Regions from separate parts of the Brevibacillus sp. RS1.1 genome, predicted to be linked through region 1. Evidence: predicted binding sites of a transcription regulator. Region 1 holds the regulator's gene; the other holds the start of a gene.

Region 1 (9,577 bases):
TAAACAATTTGCTTTGTTAAAAAAACCTCAGGTTTTGGTTGCTTTAGCGATTACTTTTTTCTGGTTGGGAGGATATTCCCTCGTCTATACTTACTTATCCCCTTTTCTGCTAGAGGTAACTCATTTACATGAATCATTGATTAGCGCAGCTCTGTTCGTGTTCGGCGTTGCCAGTTTGATTGGCTCGAAAGTCGGCGGCTACAGTGCGGATAAACGGGGCATCAAATACACGCTCGTTTCTGGGATGGTGCTTCACGTCATTTCGTTGATTTTGCTATCTTTAGTCGGACAGTCGGTCATTGCCGTATTCGCCATTTTGATCCTCTGGTCTTTTGCCGCATGGTCATCTGCTCCCGCGCAGCAATTTAACCTAGTTTCGCTTGTTCCTGAATCCACGGGCGTCATGCTGAGCTTGAACAGTTCCATGATGCAGCTTGCCATGGCAGTCGGCGCAGGAATTGGCGGGCTGATCGTTAACCGTGTTTCTTTAGCATCCATTACCTGGTTCGGCGTACTCGGCGTACTCATCTCCATCATTGCTGTGTTTGTATTGTCCAGAATGGCATCACGGCATTCGGTGGTTCAATCAGTGGAGTAAGGTGATCTTTCAGTTCTTTACAAAAAAGCAGACCGCAAATGAACGGCCCCCCAATTGTTGGACGCAACAATGCGGTGTGGTTGTTAAGGCAACGAAAAGTACATATCCATGTAGATAAATGAACGTAAACTATCGGGGGAACGATGCTACAATAAATAAACGAGACGCGGCTGCCGGCATGATTCGGTAGCCACGTTATACTCTAGGGGGAGTTTCCATGCTACTTCGAAGATTTCATGAGACGGATATTGACCAGATCATCACTTTATTTTATGAGACCGTGCATACCATAAATAAGCAAGATTACACGCAAGAACAAGTAAATGCTTGGGCTTCCCTAGCGGATTTGAAGCAGAGGAAAGAGGTCTGGTTGAAAGCTCTAACGAGTAATATTTCCTATGTTGCTGAAATGAATGGTTATATCGTGGGCTTTTCTGACATGAGTGTACAAGGTTACCTGGATAGACTATTTGTTCATAAAGAGCATCAGGGGCAAGGAATTGCTTCAGCATTGGTAGACACACTTGAATCTGAAGCCAAAAAATTAGGTCTAATCGAAATAGAAACCGATTCGAGTATTACCGCTAGACCCTTTTTTGAAAGAAAAGGGTACATCGTAGTAAAATCGCAAATCGTTGAACGCAATAGCACTAAGCTGATGAATTTTAGAATGAAGAAAAGTTTATGCTAACGAGAGACGAAAGCTGAATACAAAAAAACAAAAAAGTCGGTAATCCTGAGAACGGGAAGCTGGTTACGTCGGCCAGCTGAGTGCCCTGATTACTCTTTAAATGAAACCATAGTAACATTCTGATCTTTTTCGTTCACCGTTAAAACAACCTCACTTGCATAGCGTGAGAGAAATACGAGAAAGGGGGATTCTAGCAGGTCGTCACTGAGCACCCAGTTCGTGGGGGATATGGAGACCTCGTCACACGTTTTGAATGGTCTATTCATAAAGTCCCAGAGCCTTTTGTGATCCGGTTGGGGAAGGTAGGTAGTCTGCTTGATAAAGGAATCCCTGTCTATTTGGAACAGCTTAATGCTTAGTCGATTACTACGCTCACATTCTCCCTGTAGATAAAAATCGCTTACCAGAGGATCAATCTTACTTGTATGTATGACCGATTCGATAAAAGAACTCTTTATATTCGGCTTTAAGTCCTCCAGCCTGATTTCCTCCAACTTTCCATTTGTGCATATTCCCCGTACTGTCGTAAACAGGCTTGTGAAATTGACGGAAGCATACGCTTCTATCTCGGGATCGTTGTGGGCCGGAATCCGATAAGCAGTGTGCTCATGAACAACAAAAGGGGCGATGGCCCATTGCAGAACGATATCATGGATAAAATCGGGAGGTTCCTGAAGCCCACTTGACTCGAATCTCTTAAATGAGAAGTCGACGTTTGTTTCTACCCGATTCTCTCCAGTGAGGAGCGGTAGCTCTATCAGCCAATCCATATAGTATGTCCTCCTTAATGATCGGTTGCAACGCCAGTCACTGTTTACCCCTTATGATCCCAGCAAGTTGATAGATTTGCTAGCAGATTAATCCTTTCGTAGGGGCTGAACTCTTTGGCGTAATTCCTGTTCGGTCAACGACTCCAATTGCAACAAGGCCTCATACGGATCATCACCCGGAATATGAAAGTATCGAGCAAATGCAGGTTCTGTTTTGAGGCCGTCTTGCTTCAGAGCCCTGATATGGATACACGCATCCAAGCCCCCTATATGTAATAATCGTGCTTCGATGTCCATATGACGATAGGCGTTTTGCTTTTCGACTGCAACCGGTTGAGCAAACAATTCAAACCAAAAGCCAGCTGTGAAAAACGAAATAACGCACGTGGGAATCCCTTTTAGATCGAGTTTTGTCACTTCAAATCTGGACAAGCAGCCAAACGCTTTACGGACAACCTGCTCAAACTGATCCAGATCACGACTCTCACAAATAATATCCAGATCGCTTTGCTCAACATCAATGTCCAATGGGATGGTTCCGGCAAGCACTGGACGGTAATCGGCTAGTACTTCCATGATATGCGTCTGTTGAATCGCTTCCCACGCCGCTTTTTGGCGCATTGTTCCTCTGCTCAAGTAAGAGAGATCATGCCAATTTTTCATGAAACTACCCCCATGTCCACTTTCTTTTAAAATAGTGTAGACAAAAGTGAATAAGTGCGCAACGAAATTGGTAATCACTCGTATACCTAAATGAAGGGAGTGTAGTGGATGGAAATACTTTTATGGGTTGTGGTTGTGTTATTGTTCCTGCTAAGCATCGCAGGAATTTTCTTACCCGTTTTACCTGATACGATCTTGTTGTGGGCGGGCTTTTTGCTCTATCACTTTTTCATTGCAGATCCGGGAGCGGGATTGCCGGCATCCTTTTGGTGGGGAATGGCCGTTCTAAGCATTCTGCTTTACGGTGCTGACTTGCTGACGAACATGTACTTTGTGAAAAAGTACGGGGGGTCCAAGTGGTCGTCCGTTGCTGCAGCGGTCGGAATTATCCTCGGAATTTTCGTTTTCCCACCGTTTGGTATGCTGATCTTGCCGTTCGTATTCGTCGTTCTCGTAGAGTTGATGGTGCAGAAGCAATCGATGGAGCGAGCAGTGAAAGCGGGGGTAGGCTCACTGATCGGATTTTTGGGCAGTGCGGTCGTAAAAGTCATCTTGCAAGTTACGATGATCATCTGGTTTTTTATCGCCAGATAACATATAGAAAACAAAAGGGACAGCCGAGGCTGTCCTTTTTTACGTGGAAACTAGTGAATGAGGCGATAGACACCAATGACTTTACCGAGAATGGTGACATGCTCCAGAATGATCGGTTCCATCGTGGCATTTTCCGGTTGGAGACGGAAGTGGTTCTTTTCTTTGAAAAATCTTTTGACGGTCGCTTCATCTTCTTCTGTCATGGCTACGACAATGTCACCATTGTTCGCTACGTGCTGTTGGCGAACAATGACGTAGTCTCCGTCGAGAATCCCGGCATCAATCATGCTATTCCCGGAGACGCGCAGCATGTAGACCTTGTCGGAAGTCACGATATTGTCTGGAAGCGGGAAGTATTCTTCCACATCCTCAATGGCTGTAATGGGTTGTCCAGCGGTTACTTTTCCAATTACTGGCACACGGACGACAGAGTCTTCGAAATTGTCTTGAAAACGATCTTCATCTGAAAGCAATTCGATGGCGCGAGGTTTGGTAGGATCTCGACGAATGAGGCCTTTTTTCTCTAAGCGTGCCAAATGACCATGTACCGTTGAGCTGGAAGCGAGTCCAACAGCCTCTCCAATTTCACGTACAGAAGGCGGATATCCTTTATCACGAACTTCCTTTCGTATGAACTCGATGATGGCTTGTTGTCTACTCGATAATTTTGACATAGAAAGACACCCCTGATTTCTCGAACATATTTTCCTATATTATACCATGGGAGCTTGCGTTCGACAAACATAAGTTCGTTTCGTTGTTGACATGAACATATGTTCTCATTTATTATGAGCTTACAAGAGAACAGAACGTATGTTTGTAAGGAGGCCATTATCATGAATTCATCGACAGTACGTAATCGTTTCGAGAAAAAAGAAGAACGTCGTGTTCGTTTTGGTATCACGAGAGGTCAAGCACTCTTGTTTCTTATTACATTTACTCTCTTTTTTTACTTGTTGACCGAACTAGTGTTTGCTGCTTCACCAATGGACGAGCCACAAGGCATAGAAGTAACCGTACAATCCGGAGATAGTCTATGGTCGTTAGCCGTTCGCTACTCAGATCAGCATACGGATGTTCGTGACTATATCATAGAAATCAAGGAAGCGAACGGTTTGGATAGCAACTGGATTTACCCGGGGCAAACTCTGATCATGCCTGATATGCCGTAAGTGTTCGGCTGTCTTGCGAGATCATTCGAATGTGGTATAATGAAGCGGCACTACTACAGAGTGGGAGGAACCAGCAGTGGTATCTGACGCAGAAATTAAACGCATTAACGAATTGGTCAAAAAGTCTCGCGAAGAAGGTTTAACTGAAGAGGAAAAGCTCGAGCAAAAAGCATTGCGCCAAAAGTACATTGACGCCGTTAAGCTTTCACTGAGAGCAAATTTGGATTCCATCCGTTATGTGGAAGACCTTGAAGAAAATAAGCCAAAACAGTAAGATAACAATTACTGATACGACAGACATCCTCGCTTGACGCTAGGGTGTCTTTTTCTGTGACAGACATAACGCTTTGATAGCCAGGGAGGGAAAGCGATGGCGTGGATAGCTGTGGCGGTTGGCGGAGCAGTTGGCTCTCTTGTGCGCTACCTATTGTCTTTACTCGCAAATCAGCCGGAATGGCCGTGGGGAACCTGGATCGCCAATGTCTGTGGCTCCTTGATCATTGGCATCTTGTTCGTGCTGGGGAAAGAACGTGGCATTTTATCTCCCACACTCTATCTCTTATTTGCAACGGGTGTCATGGGAGGATTTACGACTTTCTCTAGCTTCTCCTTGGAAGTGGTCACTTTTTGGGGAGAAGGACATCTGTTGCGGGGCACATTATATGCTCTTCTCAGTTTGGGACTCGGTCTACTTTCATGTGCGGTTGGAATATGGCTGGCCAGGCATTGGTCCTGATACGTTCAAAGACACGATACATGTGAGGGGGAATGAAGGTGAGTACACAGCATCGTGATTATGAGTTGGAACAAAAAAAGCTGGATGAAACCATTTCAGCTATTGATGAAGAAATGGAGCAGCTTCGCAATGAAATTCGCGAGGCAACCGATGACTATGTGAAACAGGTCGTTAACTCTAAAAAGGCAAAGGATTTGCGCTATCTGGAAGATCAGGGGCGAGAGAAGCCTTATTTCGGCAGAGTGGACTTCTTGAAGGATGAAATCTACGAGCTGGATCAGGTCTACATAGGAAAACGGGGAATTGTACGCAGCGATACATTTGATTCTGTCGTCGTGGATTGGCGAGCGCCTATCGCCAGTCTTTATTATTCTGGTGAGAGCAAAGACGCGTTTTATCGGATGGGACGCGAGATCGTGCGTGGTGAAGTTCGATTAAAGCGTAATTTTGCGATTGAAGACGGAAAGATCGTTGGCATCTATGATGGAGCGGTAAAAGAAACAATTAACCGCGAAATGGGGCATCCTGACGAGTTTTTGCAGGAGGGCTTCATCGATGAATTTTTGGCAGCCAATTTAAATCAGGCGAACGATAGCAGACTAAAAGACATCGTCGCTACCATTCAATCCGAGCAAAATGATATTATTCGGGCGGAAAAAGAACGGCCCATTGTCGTGCAAGGTGTAGCGGGGAGCGGAAAAACGACGATTGCGCTGCACCGACTCTCCTATTTGATTTATAACTTCCAGGATTCCATGATGTCCAAAAAATTCATGGTGTTTGCGCCAAACCGGATGTTTCTTACCTATATATCCGAGGTTTTGCCGGAGTTGGGAGTTGATGACGTTCAACAGTCTACCTTTGTAGATTGGGCAGCGCGTCTTGTGAAGCCTCTGCTTCCAAAAGGATGGAGAATCGTGAGTCCCGATAAGCCTCTTCAATTGTTCTTCGAAGAAGGGCAGGATGAGCGCCAGCAAGAAATGACGCGAAACAGGCTTCGCTTCAAAGGATCGCTCGCTTGTCGGGAGGCGCTGGAGCAATACATTCGGCATATCGTCGAAACGAGAATCCCTTTTAAGAAACTCAGCTTTTTATACAACAAAACAAAGCAAGTCTTTTCCATTCCGGGTGATTTTATACGCCAATGCTTCTTGGAGCAATTCGCCAATATGCCGTATCATCGTCGAGTAGAAGCGCTTCGCAAGCATTTAAAACAAGAAATGAACAAGCAATTATTTGCCCATTTACGAGAACGAAAAGTCGATTTGGACAAAGAAGGCTTGTACAAATTCGAGAAAATGCTGGAGCAAATCCTGGATACGTACCTGACTTCGTTTCCAAGACTGGAAATCTTCGCAGCTTATCGCGAGCTGATTGCTGACGAGGAATTGCTGCGCAAACTCGCACCTGCTGACATTTCAGACGAAGTTGTGCGTGATGTGACTCAGTCAAGTGCTGCGCTGTTTGCAGAGGAGCGATTGGAGCCCGAAGATATCGCGCCATTGCTATACTTGCAGCATATTGTGGAAGGAATGAATAAGGCGGAGCATTTTGATCATACGGTCGTGGATGAAGCACAAGACTTGAGTGCGTTAGAAATAGCTGTCATTGCATTGGCAACCAAGCGAAACTCGCTCACGATCGTGGGAGATATTGCGCAAGGCATTCATAGCTACCGAGGAATTCATGCTTGGGAAGAGTTGACCAAGGGGATATTTGCGCAGCTGTTTCCTTCCTATTATACGTTGTCGCAAAGCTATCGTTCGACAATTGAGATTATGCGCTGTGCTAACGAAGTGTTGCGGCAAATTGAATTGCCCGAGACGGTATTGGCAAAACCGGTTTTGCGTCATGGTGAAAAACCAATCATGGTCAAGGCTCGTTCACGAGCGCAACTGTGGGAGGACATCTCTTCGCGTGTGGCAGACTACCAGTCGGAAGGCTTCAAAACGATTGCGATCGTAGCGAAAACGATCCTAGCGAGTAAAAAAGCACATAAAGGCCTGCAAGACAAGATAGCTGATCTGACTCTGTTAGGCAGCAAGGATAACCAATTTCCAGGTGGCGTAACCGTCATGCCTGCTTTTTTAACAAAAGGCTTGCAGTTTGATGTGGTCATTTTGCTGGATGTGGACGCCTATCAAAATAATGAATGGGACGCGAAACTATTGTATGTCGCGATGACACGTCCAGTCCATCGGCTTGTTATGACGCAGGTTGATGACGTTTCTTCACCGTTGCTAATAGATTTACCAACAGCGCTCTACACCATGGCTACTGACGAATAAGAATCGACTCATCAAAGAAAACCCTCTGCTTGTAAAAAAACAGAGGGTTTATCTGTATCATGCTTAGTGGTCGCCTGTGTTACCTTTAGAAGGGTTCGTAATCACAAAACCTTCTTGTGGCAAGAAGAGGTAATCAATGACGACGCCATCCAGCAAAGGCTCATCCTTTTTCACGATCACATCGATCTCTTTGTCGGTAGAGATCACAACATCTTCTTCTGTTGGCTTGTCCAGAGCGAGTCCGTAATGTGCATGATCACCGTGAGCGTGCGTAATATAAACGCGCAGTTTCAATTCTTTGTCTTCTTCTTGCTCGATGATTGGAGCCAATTGCTTGGCAGCGTTACGAGTGATTTTTAGTTTCACAGGTCAAATCCCCTAACTGTATGTAAGTTACCCCTCCATCTTAGCAAGAGGGAAATCAGGATGCAATGTTGAAAGTGTTACGATATGTCTAGATAATGACAACAGGGTGGGGGAGAATCATTTATGAAAATCGATTTGCGAAGTGATACCGTTACGAAGCCAACCGAGGAGATGCTTCGAGCAATGGCAGAAGCGGAGGTTGGGGATGATGTTTACCGGGAAGACCCAACTGTCAATCGTTTGGAAGCGATCGCGGCTGAAATACTCGGAAAGGAAGCTGCCCTGTTCGTAACAAGTGGCACGCAAGGTAATCAGGTCGCTGTTTTGACGCATTGTGTCAACGGAGACGAAGTCATTGCGGAAGCGGATTCGCACATTTTTTACTATGAAGGCGGCGCAATGTCGGCATTGGCTGGCGTGCAAACACGGACGCTGGTTGGTGAACGCGGTGCTCTGCGTGCAGAAGAGGTAGAGAGGGCGATTCGGGGCAACAATATCCATTTTCCTCGGACAAAATTGATCTGTCTCGAAAATACACATAATCGCGCGGGCGGGGCGGTAATCTCTGTTGAGCAAATGAAGAACGTCTATGATATCGCGCAAAAACACGGTGTTCCCGTTCATTTGGACGGTGCGCGTCTCTTCAATGCGGCTGTGGCACAAGGTGTTGCAGTCAGTGAGCTAAGCGCTTATGCCGATACCGTTCAGATTTGCTTGTCCAAAGGGCTGAGTGCTCCAGTTGGTTCCATTTTGGCTGGTGAACGTGCGTTTATCGAAGAAGCGAGATGGTGGAGAAAAAAATTAGGCGGGGGGTTGCGTCAGGCAGGGTATTTGGCAGCGCCGGGCATCATTGCTCTGACACAAATGACCGAACGATTGGCAGAAGATCATGAACGGGCACAGCAATTGGCGAAAGGCTTGCGCCAGCTATCGCTTCAGGTGGAGCAAGTCGAGTCGAATATCGTGCTGGTGAATACGGGCTCGATTGGACAAACAGCTGTCGCCTTCTTGGAACGTTTGGAAGAAAAAGGAGTGCTCGCGGTCGATTTTGACGAGTATGTCATTCGCTTTACGACGCATCGACACATTAGCGATCAACATATCAAGACCGTTGTGGAAGCAGTAGAGGAATTATTGGTAACAGTGTAATTGAATCAAACGCTTGTAGCCAGTCGAAGGGAAGACTGGCTTTTTTCTTTGCTTCAACCATCAATTCTAAATAGTTAGACAATTTGTACAAAATAAGAGTCTATACACGATCTGTTTTTCGCCATACCGTCTGATTTGTTTCTCCTACACTTGCGTTATCATAGTAGTGTGATAAAGCAATAGTATTTACTGGTGTATGGAATCGAATGGAATCAAGGGGGATGGTCTCGATGAGAAAGAGAAAGAGCTTCATTTTGAGTTGTTTCTTGCTACTTCAAGTTATTACGGGATGTAGTACAAGTGAAACGGGGGTAACGAACAAACCGAATGATCAGGCATCTCAAACAGTGCAGCCAACAGGAAAAGAGATGGTATTGAATTGGAACGCAGACGGTGGAGAGCCTCCGACAGCGGATCCCGGACTTGCTTCCGATGGTACCTCCTTTGATGTCATTACTGCCTGTTTTGAAGGACTGACTCGCTATGGACCGGATGGAAAAATAGCTAACGCAATCGCCGACAGTTATACGGTATCCGAGGATTTGACGAC
Region 2 (9,577 bases), on a different contig from region 1:
TCCAATGGTCCCACCACCGATCAGACCGATGCCGTTTCCTTATCCATGCCCACCACCATTTCCACCCATGCCATTAAAGCGGCCACGAGCGAAGAAGCCTGTGTGCCCGGAACCAGTGGAGTCATCATCATGTGAGTGTTCTTCTGAAGTCATGGAGTACAGAGGCCGAAAAGGCAAGTACAATCGTTCTCCACAGGGGATTCACAATAACATGATGTTCCCGCCTTCCCCGTGTATGGCTTCCATGCCTGAACAAGGGGTTTGGCCGAACTGGGGAGATGGGCATGAAGAATCCTCTTCTTACTGAGAGGGTATGGGATGAACAAAGGAATCTTATCCACCATTGAAAAGGCTTTTCGCTGTCAAATCTACGGGGTAAAGCCGAAGCGAAACGTCAACCTGTTAAAAACAGACCGGGGCCATTGGATACTCAAAGGATATAAGCAGGTCGAAAAAGCTGTGTGGGTGACAGAGTTAGCAGATGCCCTATACCAAAAGGGCTTTCATCATACGGTGCAGTATGTGGAGAGTCAGGAAGGGGCAAAAATTTTTACATTTGAAGACCGCCATTACACCATCATGAAAATGATTGATGGGCATGAAGCAGATAACGGTTCTCTTTTCGATGTGAAAAAAACAGCAGAGACATTGGCACGTTTTCATGTTGCAGCACAGGGTTTTCCTATTGCTCATTCCTATGCGTATGAAGGAAAACCTGCTCTTTTAGATAAATGGGAGAGCCGCTTGGAATACTTTGAGCGATTGATGTGGTCGCTTGAACAGAAGGGACCACAGACAAAACTGGAGCAACTCATTTCCCAACAGGCAGATCATGTCCTTCGGGATGGCAAGGAGCTGCTGCAATCTGCCTACAAGCTGCCTTTGACGCCAGAAATGTTTTTAGCCATGGAGAGGGGGACACTCGCTCACAGAGACGTGGCGAGTCATAACTTTTTGCTTACGGAGCGAGGCAATTGCTATTTGATCGACCTTGATACCGTAGGGCATGATCTTCAGCTTGTTGACCTTGTACAATTGATGTCGCGGATGCTATTGATGCAGGAGTACCGCATGGATTCCTTTGTAGAAGCGATGGAAGCCTATAGTAACGTCAACTATTTGTCTGATACGCAGATTTGGGCTGTTCATCAATTGCTTCGCTATCCGGATAATTTCTTGCGGGAGGTAACGGGCTTGTATAGTCAGCGCCCAGGCTACCACATGAAGGGCGTCATGCAGCTGATCCAAATGGAAGGCAAAGTGATGGCAAATCGCCAACGCTTTTTAAACGACGGAGAACGAATCTTCCAGCGCTCTCCGTGGGGGCATTACCATTTTGTTGGATAGTCGGATAAAATAAAACATCCCTCTTTCAAGAGGGATGTTTGTGTTGTTGACAAGCTTACTTGGAAGCAGGCTTGGACAGATCAATAGAGAATTTCGCAAACCCAGATTCCAATACGTTGATGAACTTGATATGGGACATTTTTTCAGCGAATGGTTTCGCGTCAGGAGAAGAAGTGAAGGTAACGTTCAGCTTCGCATCTACTGGAGCGAAAGACCAGTTATTGTCTGCTGCTGGATCGATATTTTTTTGGTTCAGGATGTAGTCGATTACGATTTGACGGTTTTCATCTGGAGAATCGATTACGATGTTTTTGCCATCCAGACCTGGGAACGCACCGCCGCCGCTTGCACGGTAGTTGTTGGTTACGACGATAAACTTGTCTTCAGGTTTTACTGGTTTGCCGTTATAAGACAGGTTTTTGATGCGGTTTGCATCTTTGTTTGCTACTTTTCCATCTACAGCGTATTTGGATGGTTGCGTAACATCGATTTGATAAGTAACACCGTCGATTACATCATAGTTGTACGTTGGGAAAGACTCGTTGATGAGTGGTTGCTCATCTGTTTTCTTCGCATCGATTTGGTTGAACTGTCCAGCGGAGCGCTCTAACCATTCTTTCACCGTAGCACCATCGACCAGAACCGCTTTCAATGTGTTCGGGTAGATGTACAGGTCAGATACGTTTTTGATGGCGATTGTACCAGCTGGGATATTGGAGTAGTAGCTCACTCCGTTACGGCCGCCCGCTTTAAATGGTGCACCAGCAGACAGAACTGGAATGCCGTCGTATTCTGTACCCTTCACGTTTTTCTCCACGAACCATTTTTGTGCATTGGTTACGATTTGGATAGATGGGTCATCTTGCACGAGTGCAAAGTAGCTGAAGATCGGGGAAGATGTTTTCCCTACAGCGGAGCGAACCCAGTCAACTGTTTTATCGTGATCTTCTTTTACTGCTTCTACGATAGCTTTGTCTGCATCAGCCAAGGATGCTTTGTTTGCTTTGTCATAAATCGGAACAACTTTTGTAGCGGACTCAGCTACTTTCCATTTTCCGTTTTCTTGTTTCAGCGTCAGGTCGATCACGCCGAGGTGGTTACCCCAGAAGCCAGGCATAACAGCTGGTTTACCGTTGAGCGTTCCTTTTTCTGCATCAATGCCTGGAATTTTATCGAATCCAGGACCAGGGAATACGGAGTGGGAGTGTCCGAACAAGATCGCGTCGATACCATCTACTTTGCTCAGCTGGTAGCTAGCGTTCTCCAATTGAGGACCACCCTCGATAGGGCCAATTCCGGAGTGAGGAACTGCGATGATGATGTCCGCACCTTTTTTCTTCATTTCAGGTACGAATTTGTTGGCAGTTTCCACGATGTCCTTCGCGATTACTTTTCCTTCCAGGTTGGCCTTGTCCCACTGCATAATTTGTGGAGGAACAAAACCGATTACACCTACTTTGAGTTTTACATCCTTGCCGTTCTCATCTTTAAAAGTACGCTCCAGGATTTCGTAAGGAGTGAACATGTTTTTGTCATTGTTAGGGTTTTTGTCCTTGTCGTCTACATAGACATTGGCGTTAATATAAGGGAATTTCGCACCTTTCAAGCTGGTGCCCAAGAAGTCCAAACCAAAGTTGAACTCGTGGTTACCGATATTGGCAACATCATAGTCCATCAGGTTCATTGCTTTGTAAGCAGGGTGAGTATCTCCGGCTTTCAACGGGTCAATTTTTGCCACGTAGTCGCCCAATGGGTTTCCTTGCAACAAGTCACCGTTGTCGATCAGGATGCTGTTTTTCGCTTCTTCTCTTGCTTTTTTGACCAATGTCGCTGTTTTTGCGAGGCCAAACTCGTCTGTGTTTTTGTCTTGATAGTAGTCATAGTTCACGATGTTGGTGTGGATATCTGTCGTTTCCAAAAGGCGGAGCTTGAGGACAGAACCTGTTTGCGCGCTTACAGGAGTAAGAGGAAAAGAGAGTGCGCCAACAACCAAAGAAGTGCTGAGGAGAAAAGCAGTCAGCATTTTTTTGTTCGTTTTTTTCATGTTTGAAATGACCTCCATAAGTTTACAATAATGCCAAGCAAAAATAGTTTATCATTAGATTTGAAGGCTGGATAGATAGCTAGATGAAATAGTATATTAATTTTTTGTATTGACAAAAGTAAAAAAATATAACGTCAATCCCACTTTAGTCGCGTATGCCCCTGTTTCTTTGTGGCAATGATAGGAAGAAAAGCCTATAAAAGAAGGGGTTCTATTTGACTGAGAAGAAAAAGTGGATGGTTTACGCGACCTGGGGTGTAGCTTTCGTTACAGGCGTCGTAGCCGGTATTGTATTTCTGGGTAAAAATGGAAGTGATTCAGGTCTTACACGCTTACTGAACCATACTGGTAAAGCGGATGTAGTCGCAGGTAATTCGTACGAACTGGTTTTAGCCCGCCATTATTTGTGTGGGGTGCGAGATGAAGAACATGTATCGGTTCGTCCGAATCAACTGGCAGACGCCATGGGCAACTATACTGGATGGGAAATTGTACAAGCCGAGCCCGTCAAGATGCTCTTAATGAAACGCGAGCAGGATATAGCGCCAGCGTGCAAGGAGAATGGACATATCGGAATAGCTGCGGACGGCATGCTTGCCCTGTTTCATGGTCTGCCTGCTGAACAAGATGTCGTGCAAACCTTTTATCGAATCGATACGGCAAAAATGGAAGCGAGTCTGCCAAAAGAGGAATGGGAGAATCTGAAACGGGGGATTCGCATTCGGAACTTGGCAGAATATAACAGTGTGTTGTCTACCTATGGCGAATACCAATGGAGCGGACAATGAATACGGGTAAACCGAAAAGAAATCCCTTTCGAGCCTTTCGTGTAACAAGCGCGTATGGACTGGAAAGGGATTTTTGTTTCCATGGCTACGGATTTAGTTCAACCGCAATGATTCGCCAGCGTTCCCCCGGGACTTCACGGCGCAAAAGAAACTTCCATGTTCGTCGAAAATTCCCGCCTTCCTCTGCGATGTACGCGAGCCGAACAGGAACCTCTATCAAGAGGGGACCACGTTCGTCTGAAGGGATGACGATTTCTGACGTTCGCACAGATTCGATCGCGGACAGTTCTTCTGGAAGTGTGAAACCGTCTGTTGTCATTCGCATCGAATGGGTGTCGTGCTCATGCAGAGCGGTGAGGAAATAGCCGACCAATTCTTCAGGTGACGCCCCTTTTAGTGTAGTGGCAAGTGCTCCGGAGGCTTTGAGAATCATCATGCTGTGACTGGGATCGGGCTCTGAGCGTCGATGGGTGGAGCTGCCAAAAAAGTGGATGCAAAAATGCCCAGGGAATTCATTTCCCTTAATCGCACCAGCACCATGAGGCATTCCGTGCATAGACGCTGCAAAATAAGTGCCGTCTACCTCTACCAGAATGGCTCTGCGCTTCCACGACCATTTTCCCTGATAAATGTTCTTCATGATCTGTGTATCCTTGCGTGTCAACGGTTGAACATCGGCATGGCGACTACCTGCTCTGCGCTGGACATCAAAACGTTGTCCTGTCTCTAAATCAATTACCGTACCGAATTCCATCCGTTTTAACGTTTTTTTCACCTGTTCCCAAGGAATGGCTTGTGCAAAATGGACTGCCTCTACGGACTTGACCATTTCTTCGATCTGCTGGCGAACATCATTTGCCAACACATAGCGACGCGGCATTTCTTTTTCATAAAGCTGACCATCGTGATCATATACATACATTCGTTTTTTTACGGTCAATGTAGCGCGTACCCAGTGTGGGTTATAGGAAGCAACTTCGATAGCAGAGCCCAATATCCGCTTCGTAAATTGCTTTTGATCAGGGAAGGACATGGTCGTTTGGAAGGAGGAATCGGGTGATACCGATACGGTGACCATGATGTCATTCTTGATCTTGGCAAGCGCATTGTATGGCATGGACAGTGCGATTGCGAGAAAATAGATACAAAAAATAAGGACTTTACTGCGCAACAACCAACACCTCCACAGCTTATCGTTTCAATAAGATGTCTGACATATGTGGCGTAAATCTTGGTATCATAACACCATTGCGCTTACGCCATACTGATTTCATACGGTGATCGAAGGAGGAGTCTTTAGACCATGTCTACCATGCCTAGAGGTAGCTACAAAGACCAGTTCCATCAGCGTTTGTACGTTCAGTTGAACCAGGGGCACAACAAGCTCAATTACCAACAGATCAATAAGATCAAAGAGCACATGCAAAGTGGCGTAGACGACTATGCCCACATGCAGCATGATGTGTCGGATTCATTCGGAATGAACAAACACTAACAGACGCCGTATAACCCGTTCCTTTTATAGGGAGCGGGTTTTTTTGTTCAAAAGTCGACTTGGATATGAAATGGAAATACACGTTCGCTTTTTGGGTGCTTTGTGTTACAGTAGAGAGTAGAATCTTTGCTCACGGAGAGTGGACTATGCGCATTTTAGGAATTGACCCTGGCATTGCGATTGTTGGCTTCGGGGTTGTGGATAAAGAGGGCAGCCAATTGCGTCCCGTCCAATATGGAAGCATTCAAACAGAAGCTGGATTGCCAGTACCGCTTAGATTGAAACAGATTTTTGAGGCAATGCAGAGCCTTCTGGAAACCTATCGTCCCGATGAAATGTCCGTCGAAAAGCTTTTCTTTAATAAAAACGTGACGACGGCCTTTACAGTTGGTCAAGCGCGAGGGGTTATTATCCTTGCAGCAGAGCTGGCTGGTGTGCCGGTCTATGAATATACCCCGATGCAGGTCAAGCAAGCTGTGACTGGATACGGGGGGGCAGAGAAGAAGCAAATACAGGAAATGACGAAGCTCCTATTGCGGTTAAAGGAAGTACCAAAGCCTGACGACGTGGCGGACGCATTGGGCATTGCGATTACGCACGCACAGTTTCGAGCGTTCATTTCCATTTCGGAAGGGGTCAAGAAATGATTGATTTTGTAGAAGGTACACTTAGTTATCTCGATTCGGAATACATAGTTATCGAAACGGGTGGAATTGGTTATCGACTGTTTTGCCCAAACCCGTACCAATTCGTTCGGTATGAAGGCAACAAAACCAAATTGTTTACCCACCACCACGTGCGGGAAGATGCCATCCTGCTGTACGGCTTCGCTACCCGTGACGAACGCGATTTGTTCCGCAAGCTGCTCGATGTTAGCGGAATTGGTCCAAAGGGCGGATTGGCTATTCTGGCCGCTGCAACGCCTGAGCAGCTAGTGATGGCGGTTCAACAGGAGAATGTTACCTATTTGACGAAATTTCCGGGGATTGGGAAAAAGACAGCCCAGCGAATTATCCTCGATTTGAAGGATAAATTGGTAGGGTACACACCATCTGCGATTTTGACTGTTGCAGCGGGTGATTTGACAGCAGGCGAGCAAGCTGTGTCTGCACTGAACGAAGCGCTCGATGCGTTGACTGCACTGGGTTACTCTGATGGTGAACTGCAAAAAATCAGAAACACGCTGTCTGAGAAATCAAAAGAGGGCGATGGTGTAGAAAAGCTCATCAAACAAGGGCTTGCGTTGCTCATGAGGGGGTAGGATTTTGGATTCTCGGATCATCACGACGCATATGAATTGGGAAGAAGATGCGGCGGAGCTGAGCCTCCGTCCTCGCTATTTAAACGAATACATCGGTCAGCAGCATGTGAAGGAAAACCTGAAAATTTTTATTGAAGCGGCCAAAATGCGGAAAGAGTCGTTGGACCACGTACTGCTGTACGGTCCTCCTGGTCTGGGGAAGACGACTCTGTCGCAAATTATTGCAAATGAGCTGGGTGTGAATATCCGCACGACTTCTGGTCCAGCAATTGAACGCCCCGGTGATTTGGCAGCGATTTTGACGAATTTGCAAGAAGGCGATGTCCTGTTTATTGACGAGATTCACAGACTTAACCGAAGCGTCGAGGAAGTTCTGTATCCGGCAATGGAGGATTTTGCGCTGGACATCATTATCGGTAAAGGGCCAAGCGCTCGCAGTGTTCGTTTGGATTTGCCGCCATTTACACTGGTCGGGGCTACGACGCGGGCTGGAATGCTCTCCGCGCCGCTTCGAGATCGCTTTGGGGTTGTCAATCGCCTGGAATTCTATACTGTTCCGGAACTGACCTTTATCGTTTCACGGGCAGCCGACATCCTGCAGGTCGTCATTCGAGAAGGCGGGGCAGAGGAGATTGCCAGACGTTCACGGGGAACACCCCGGGTGGCAAACCGTTTGCTGAAGCGGGTTCGCGATTTTGCCCAAGTAAAAGGCGAAGGCGTCATTACGACAGAGATTGCCAAAGAAGCGCTGGAAAGATTGCAAGTAGATGCCTGCGGTCTCGATCATATCGACCACAAACTGTTGCTAGCGATTATTGATCGTTTTGACGGTGGACCGGTTGGACTGGATACGATCGCAGCAACAATCGGAGAAGAGTCACAGACGGTGGAAGATGTTTGCGAGCCGTACCTCATGCAGATTGGCTTTATGCAGCGGACGCCACGGGGGCGTGTACTCACCCCAAGTGCGTATCAACACTTTGGTCGGGAGATGAAATCGTGAATCCTGTAGCCAAGCTACTTATTATTGGTGGTGCTGCTTTAATCGTAATCGGTCTGTTGTGGCAGGTAGGAGGCAGATTTTTGCCTTTGGGGCGTTTGCCGGGAGATATCGTGGTAGAAAAGGAAAACGTCAAATTCTACTTTCCGATTGTGACTTGTATTGTGATTAGCATCGTCCTGTCTCTTGGCATGTATCTATTTCGGTTGTTTAAATAAGCAAGTGTGTAGGCCATCGGAGCTCATCGTTCCGGTGGTTTTTTGTGTGTGCGGGCGTTTGGTCCCATTTTACGAAAAAGGCAGGAGATCAGCCGACGATTGTCGAAAAAACATGGGAAGACATGCCAATTTTTGTTGAAAATCAGGTGAAGAAAGGACAATGGACGACATGAGAAAGAAATGGATGGGGAAAGTCCTTTCGGTGGGCCTGCTATCAGTAGTTCTCGTAGGAGGACATGAACCAGCGCAGGCAGCCGGCGACAATATTAGGGTTGCGCTATTTGTGGATACAGGACAAGGCTATCGGGGAGTAGTTCCTTCCGTTACGCTAACTGCTGCAAATGGAATGGAGGTCGTGCTCAATGGACCCGAAGGCAAGACAGATTTACCCGAATTAAAGGGAGATGCAGCTCGTTACCGAGTTGATGAATATCATCTGATCGTTGCCGAAACAGGTGACTGGAATCGCGCACAGCAGATTGCACAGCAATTGAGCCAACGAAAATACGAGGGTTCGATCCAGGTGGCAAAACGTAACGGTCAGACCGTCTATCAGGTTGTAAGCGGAACGTACGACACGTATCAGGCTGCTGCGAATCAGGCAAAAACAGTTGCCCAAGCAATCGGGCAGAATCCGCTGGTAAAAGGCCCGCATCGACTCGAAGCGGGTAAATTCAAAAGCTTAAAGGAAGCGCAAGAATGGCAAGCGTCCTTTGAAGCAACGGGTATTCCTGCTTATCCCGTAATGGTATCAGAGGGGGATAAAGTAAAGTATGCGGTTTGGATCGGTGATGAGGTTAGTCCTGATGCTGTGAAAGAATTGAAACGAAGAGCAAACGCTGCATTCCCTTCTTTCTCCTATCAGGAGCCAGACAGCCATTCATATGTTATATTGAAGCAGGATGTATACGGATCACCGGATGAAGTGATTTGGAAGTATGTATTCTCCCCTCAAGTTAAGCTGACTGTTGAAGCGAATAAAGCAGACGATGAAGCGGTGATTGGCGTTGTGGAACGAGAGCAGCGCACATATCGTGGTGAGATGGAGCTGTCGGAATACAATGGTCACTTGACGCTAGTAAATGAGCTTCCGATGGAAGAGTATCTGTATGGCGTCGTTGGCTCTGAAATGGCTCCAGGCTGGCCAATAGAAGCATTGAAAACGCAGGCAGTCCTGTCGAGAACTCGTGCTGTGTGGCAAGGCAATAAGTATGGTGTTGCCAATGTGTCCGATACGGTTTTCGAACAGGCGTATTATGGCTATACAAAAGAGTCTGATGATGTGCGTGAGGCCGTCGACGAGACGGAAGGCGAAGTCATTTACTACCAAGGCAAACCAGCCGAGTCGCTCTTCTATTCCAACGCAGGCGGTATGACAGCGGATGGCACAGAAGTATGGGGCAATCCCGTTCCTTATTTGCGAT

The links. The regulator LexA, encoded in region 1, represses DNA repair genes until DNA is damaged. The targets are predictions, from matches to a motif close to CGAACATATGTTCG.
Region 2: ruvC (crossover junction endodeoxyribonuclease RuvC) is a predicted target of LexA. The motif match lies at 5,748-5,761, and genes of this name have one in related genera.

The regions. Positions count from the first base shown of each region.
Region 1 is NZ_JABSVA010000001.1:409,280-418,856, reverse strand. It holds gene HP570_RS01720 (MFS transporter) at 1-598, shown strand, start outside; gene HP570_RS01715 (GNAT family N-acetyltransferase) at 816-1,289, shown strand; gene HP570_RS01710 (hypothetical protein) at 1,379-2,059, opposite strand; gene HP570_RS01705 (DUF4269 domain-containing protein) at 2,147-2,722, opposite strand; gene HP570_RS01700 (DUF456 domain-containing protein) at 2,831-3,316, shown strand; gene lexA (transcriptional repressor LexA) at 3,367-3,990, opposite strand; gene yneA (cell division suppressor protein YneA) at 4,153-4,488, shown strand; gene HP570_RS01685 (DUF896 domain-containing protein) at 4,565-4,762, shown strand; gene crcB (fluoride efflux transporter CrcB) at 4,859-5,224, shown strand; gene HP570_RS01675 (HelD family protein) at 5,263-7,512, shown strand; gene HP570_RS01670 (HesB/IscA family protein) at 7,576-7,878, opposite strand; gene ltaE (low-specificity L-threonine aldolase) at 8,002-9,027, shown strand; gene HP570_RS01660 (peptide ABC transporter substrate-binding protein) at 9,258-9,577, shown strand, end outside.
Region 2 is NZ_JABSVA010000002.1:206,332-215,908, reverse strand. It holds gene HP570_RS29500 (hypothetical protein) at 1-135, shown strand, start outside; gene HP570_RS06640 (phosphotransferase) at 319-1,347, shown strand; gene HP570_RS06635 (bifunctional 2',3'-cyclic-nucleotide 2'-phosphodiesterase/3'-nucleotidase) at 1,403-3,391, opposite strand; gene HP570_RS06630 (BofC C-terminal domain-containing protein) at 3,607-4,179, shown strand; gene HP570_RS06625 (hypothetical protein) at 4,265-5,350, opposite strand; gene HP570_RS06620 (hypothetical protein) at 5,483-5,674, shown strand; gene ruvC (crossover junction endodeoxyribonuclease RuvC) at 5,821-6,321, shown strand; gene ruvA (Holliday junction branch migration protein RuvA) at 6,318-6,935, shown strand; gene ruvB (Holliday junction branch migration DNA helicase RuvB) at 6,940-7,938, shown strand; gene HP570_RS06600 (DUF2905 domain-containing protein) at 7,935-8,153, shown strand; gene HP570_RS06595 (SpoIID/LytB domain-containing protein) at 8,314-9,577, shown strand, end outside.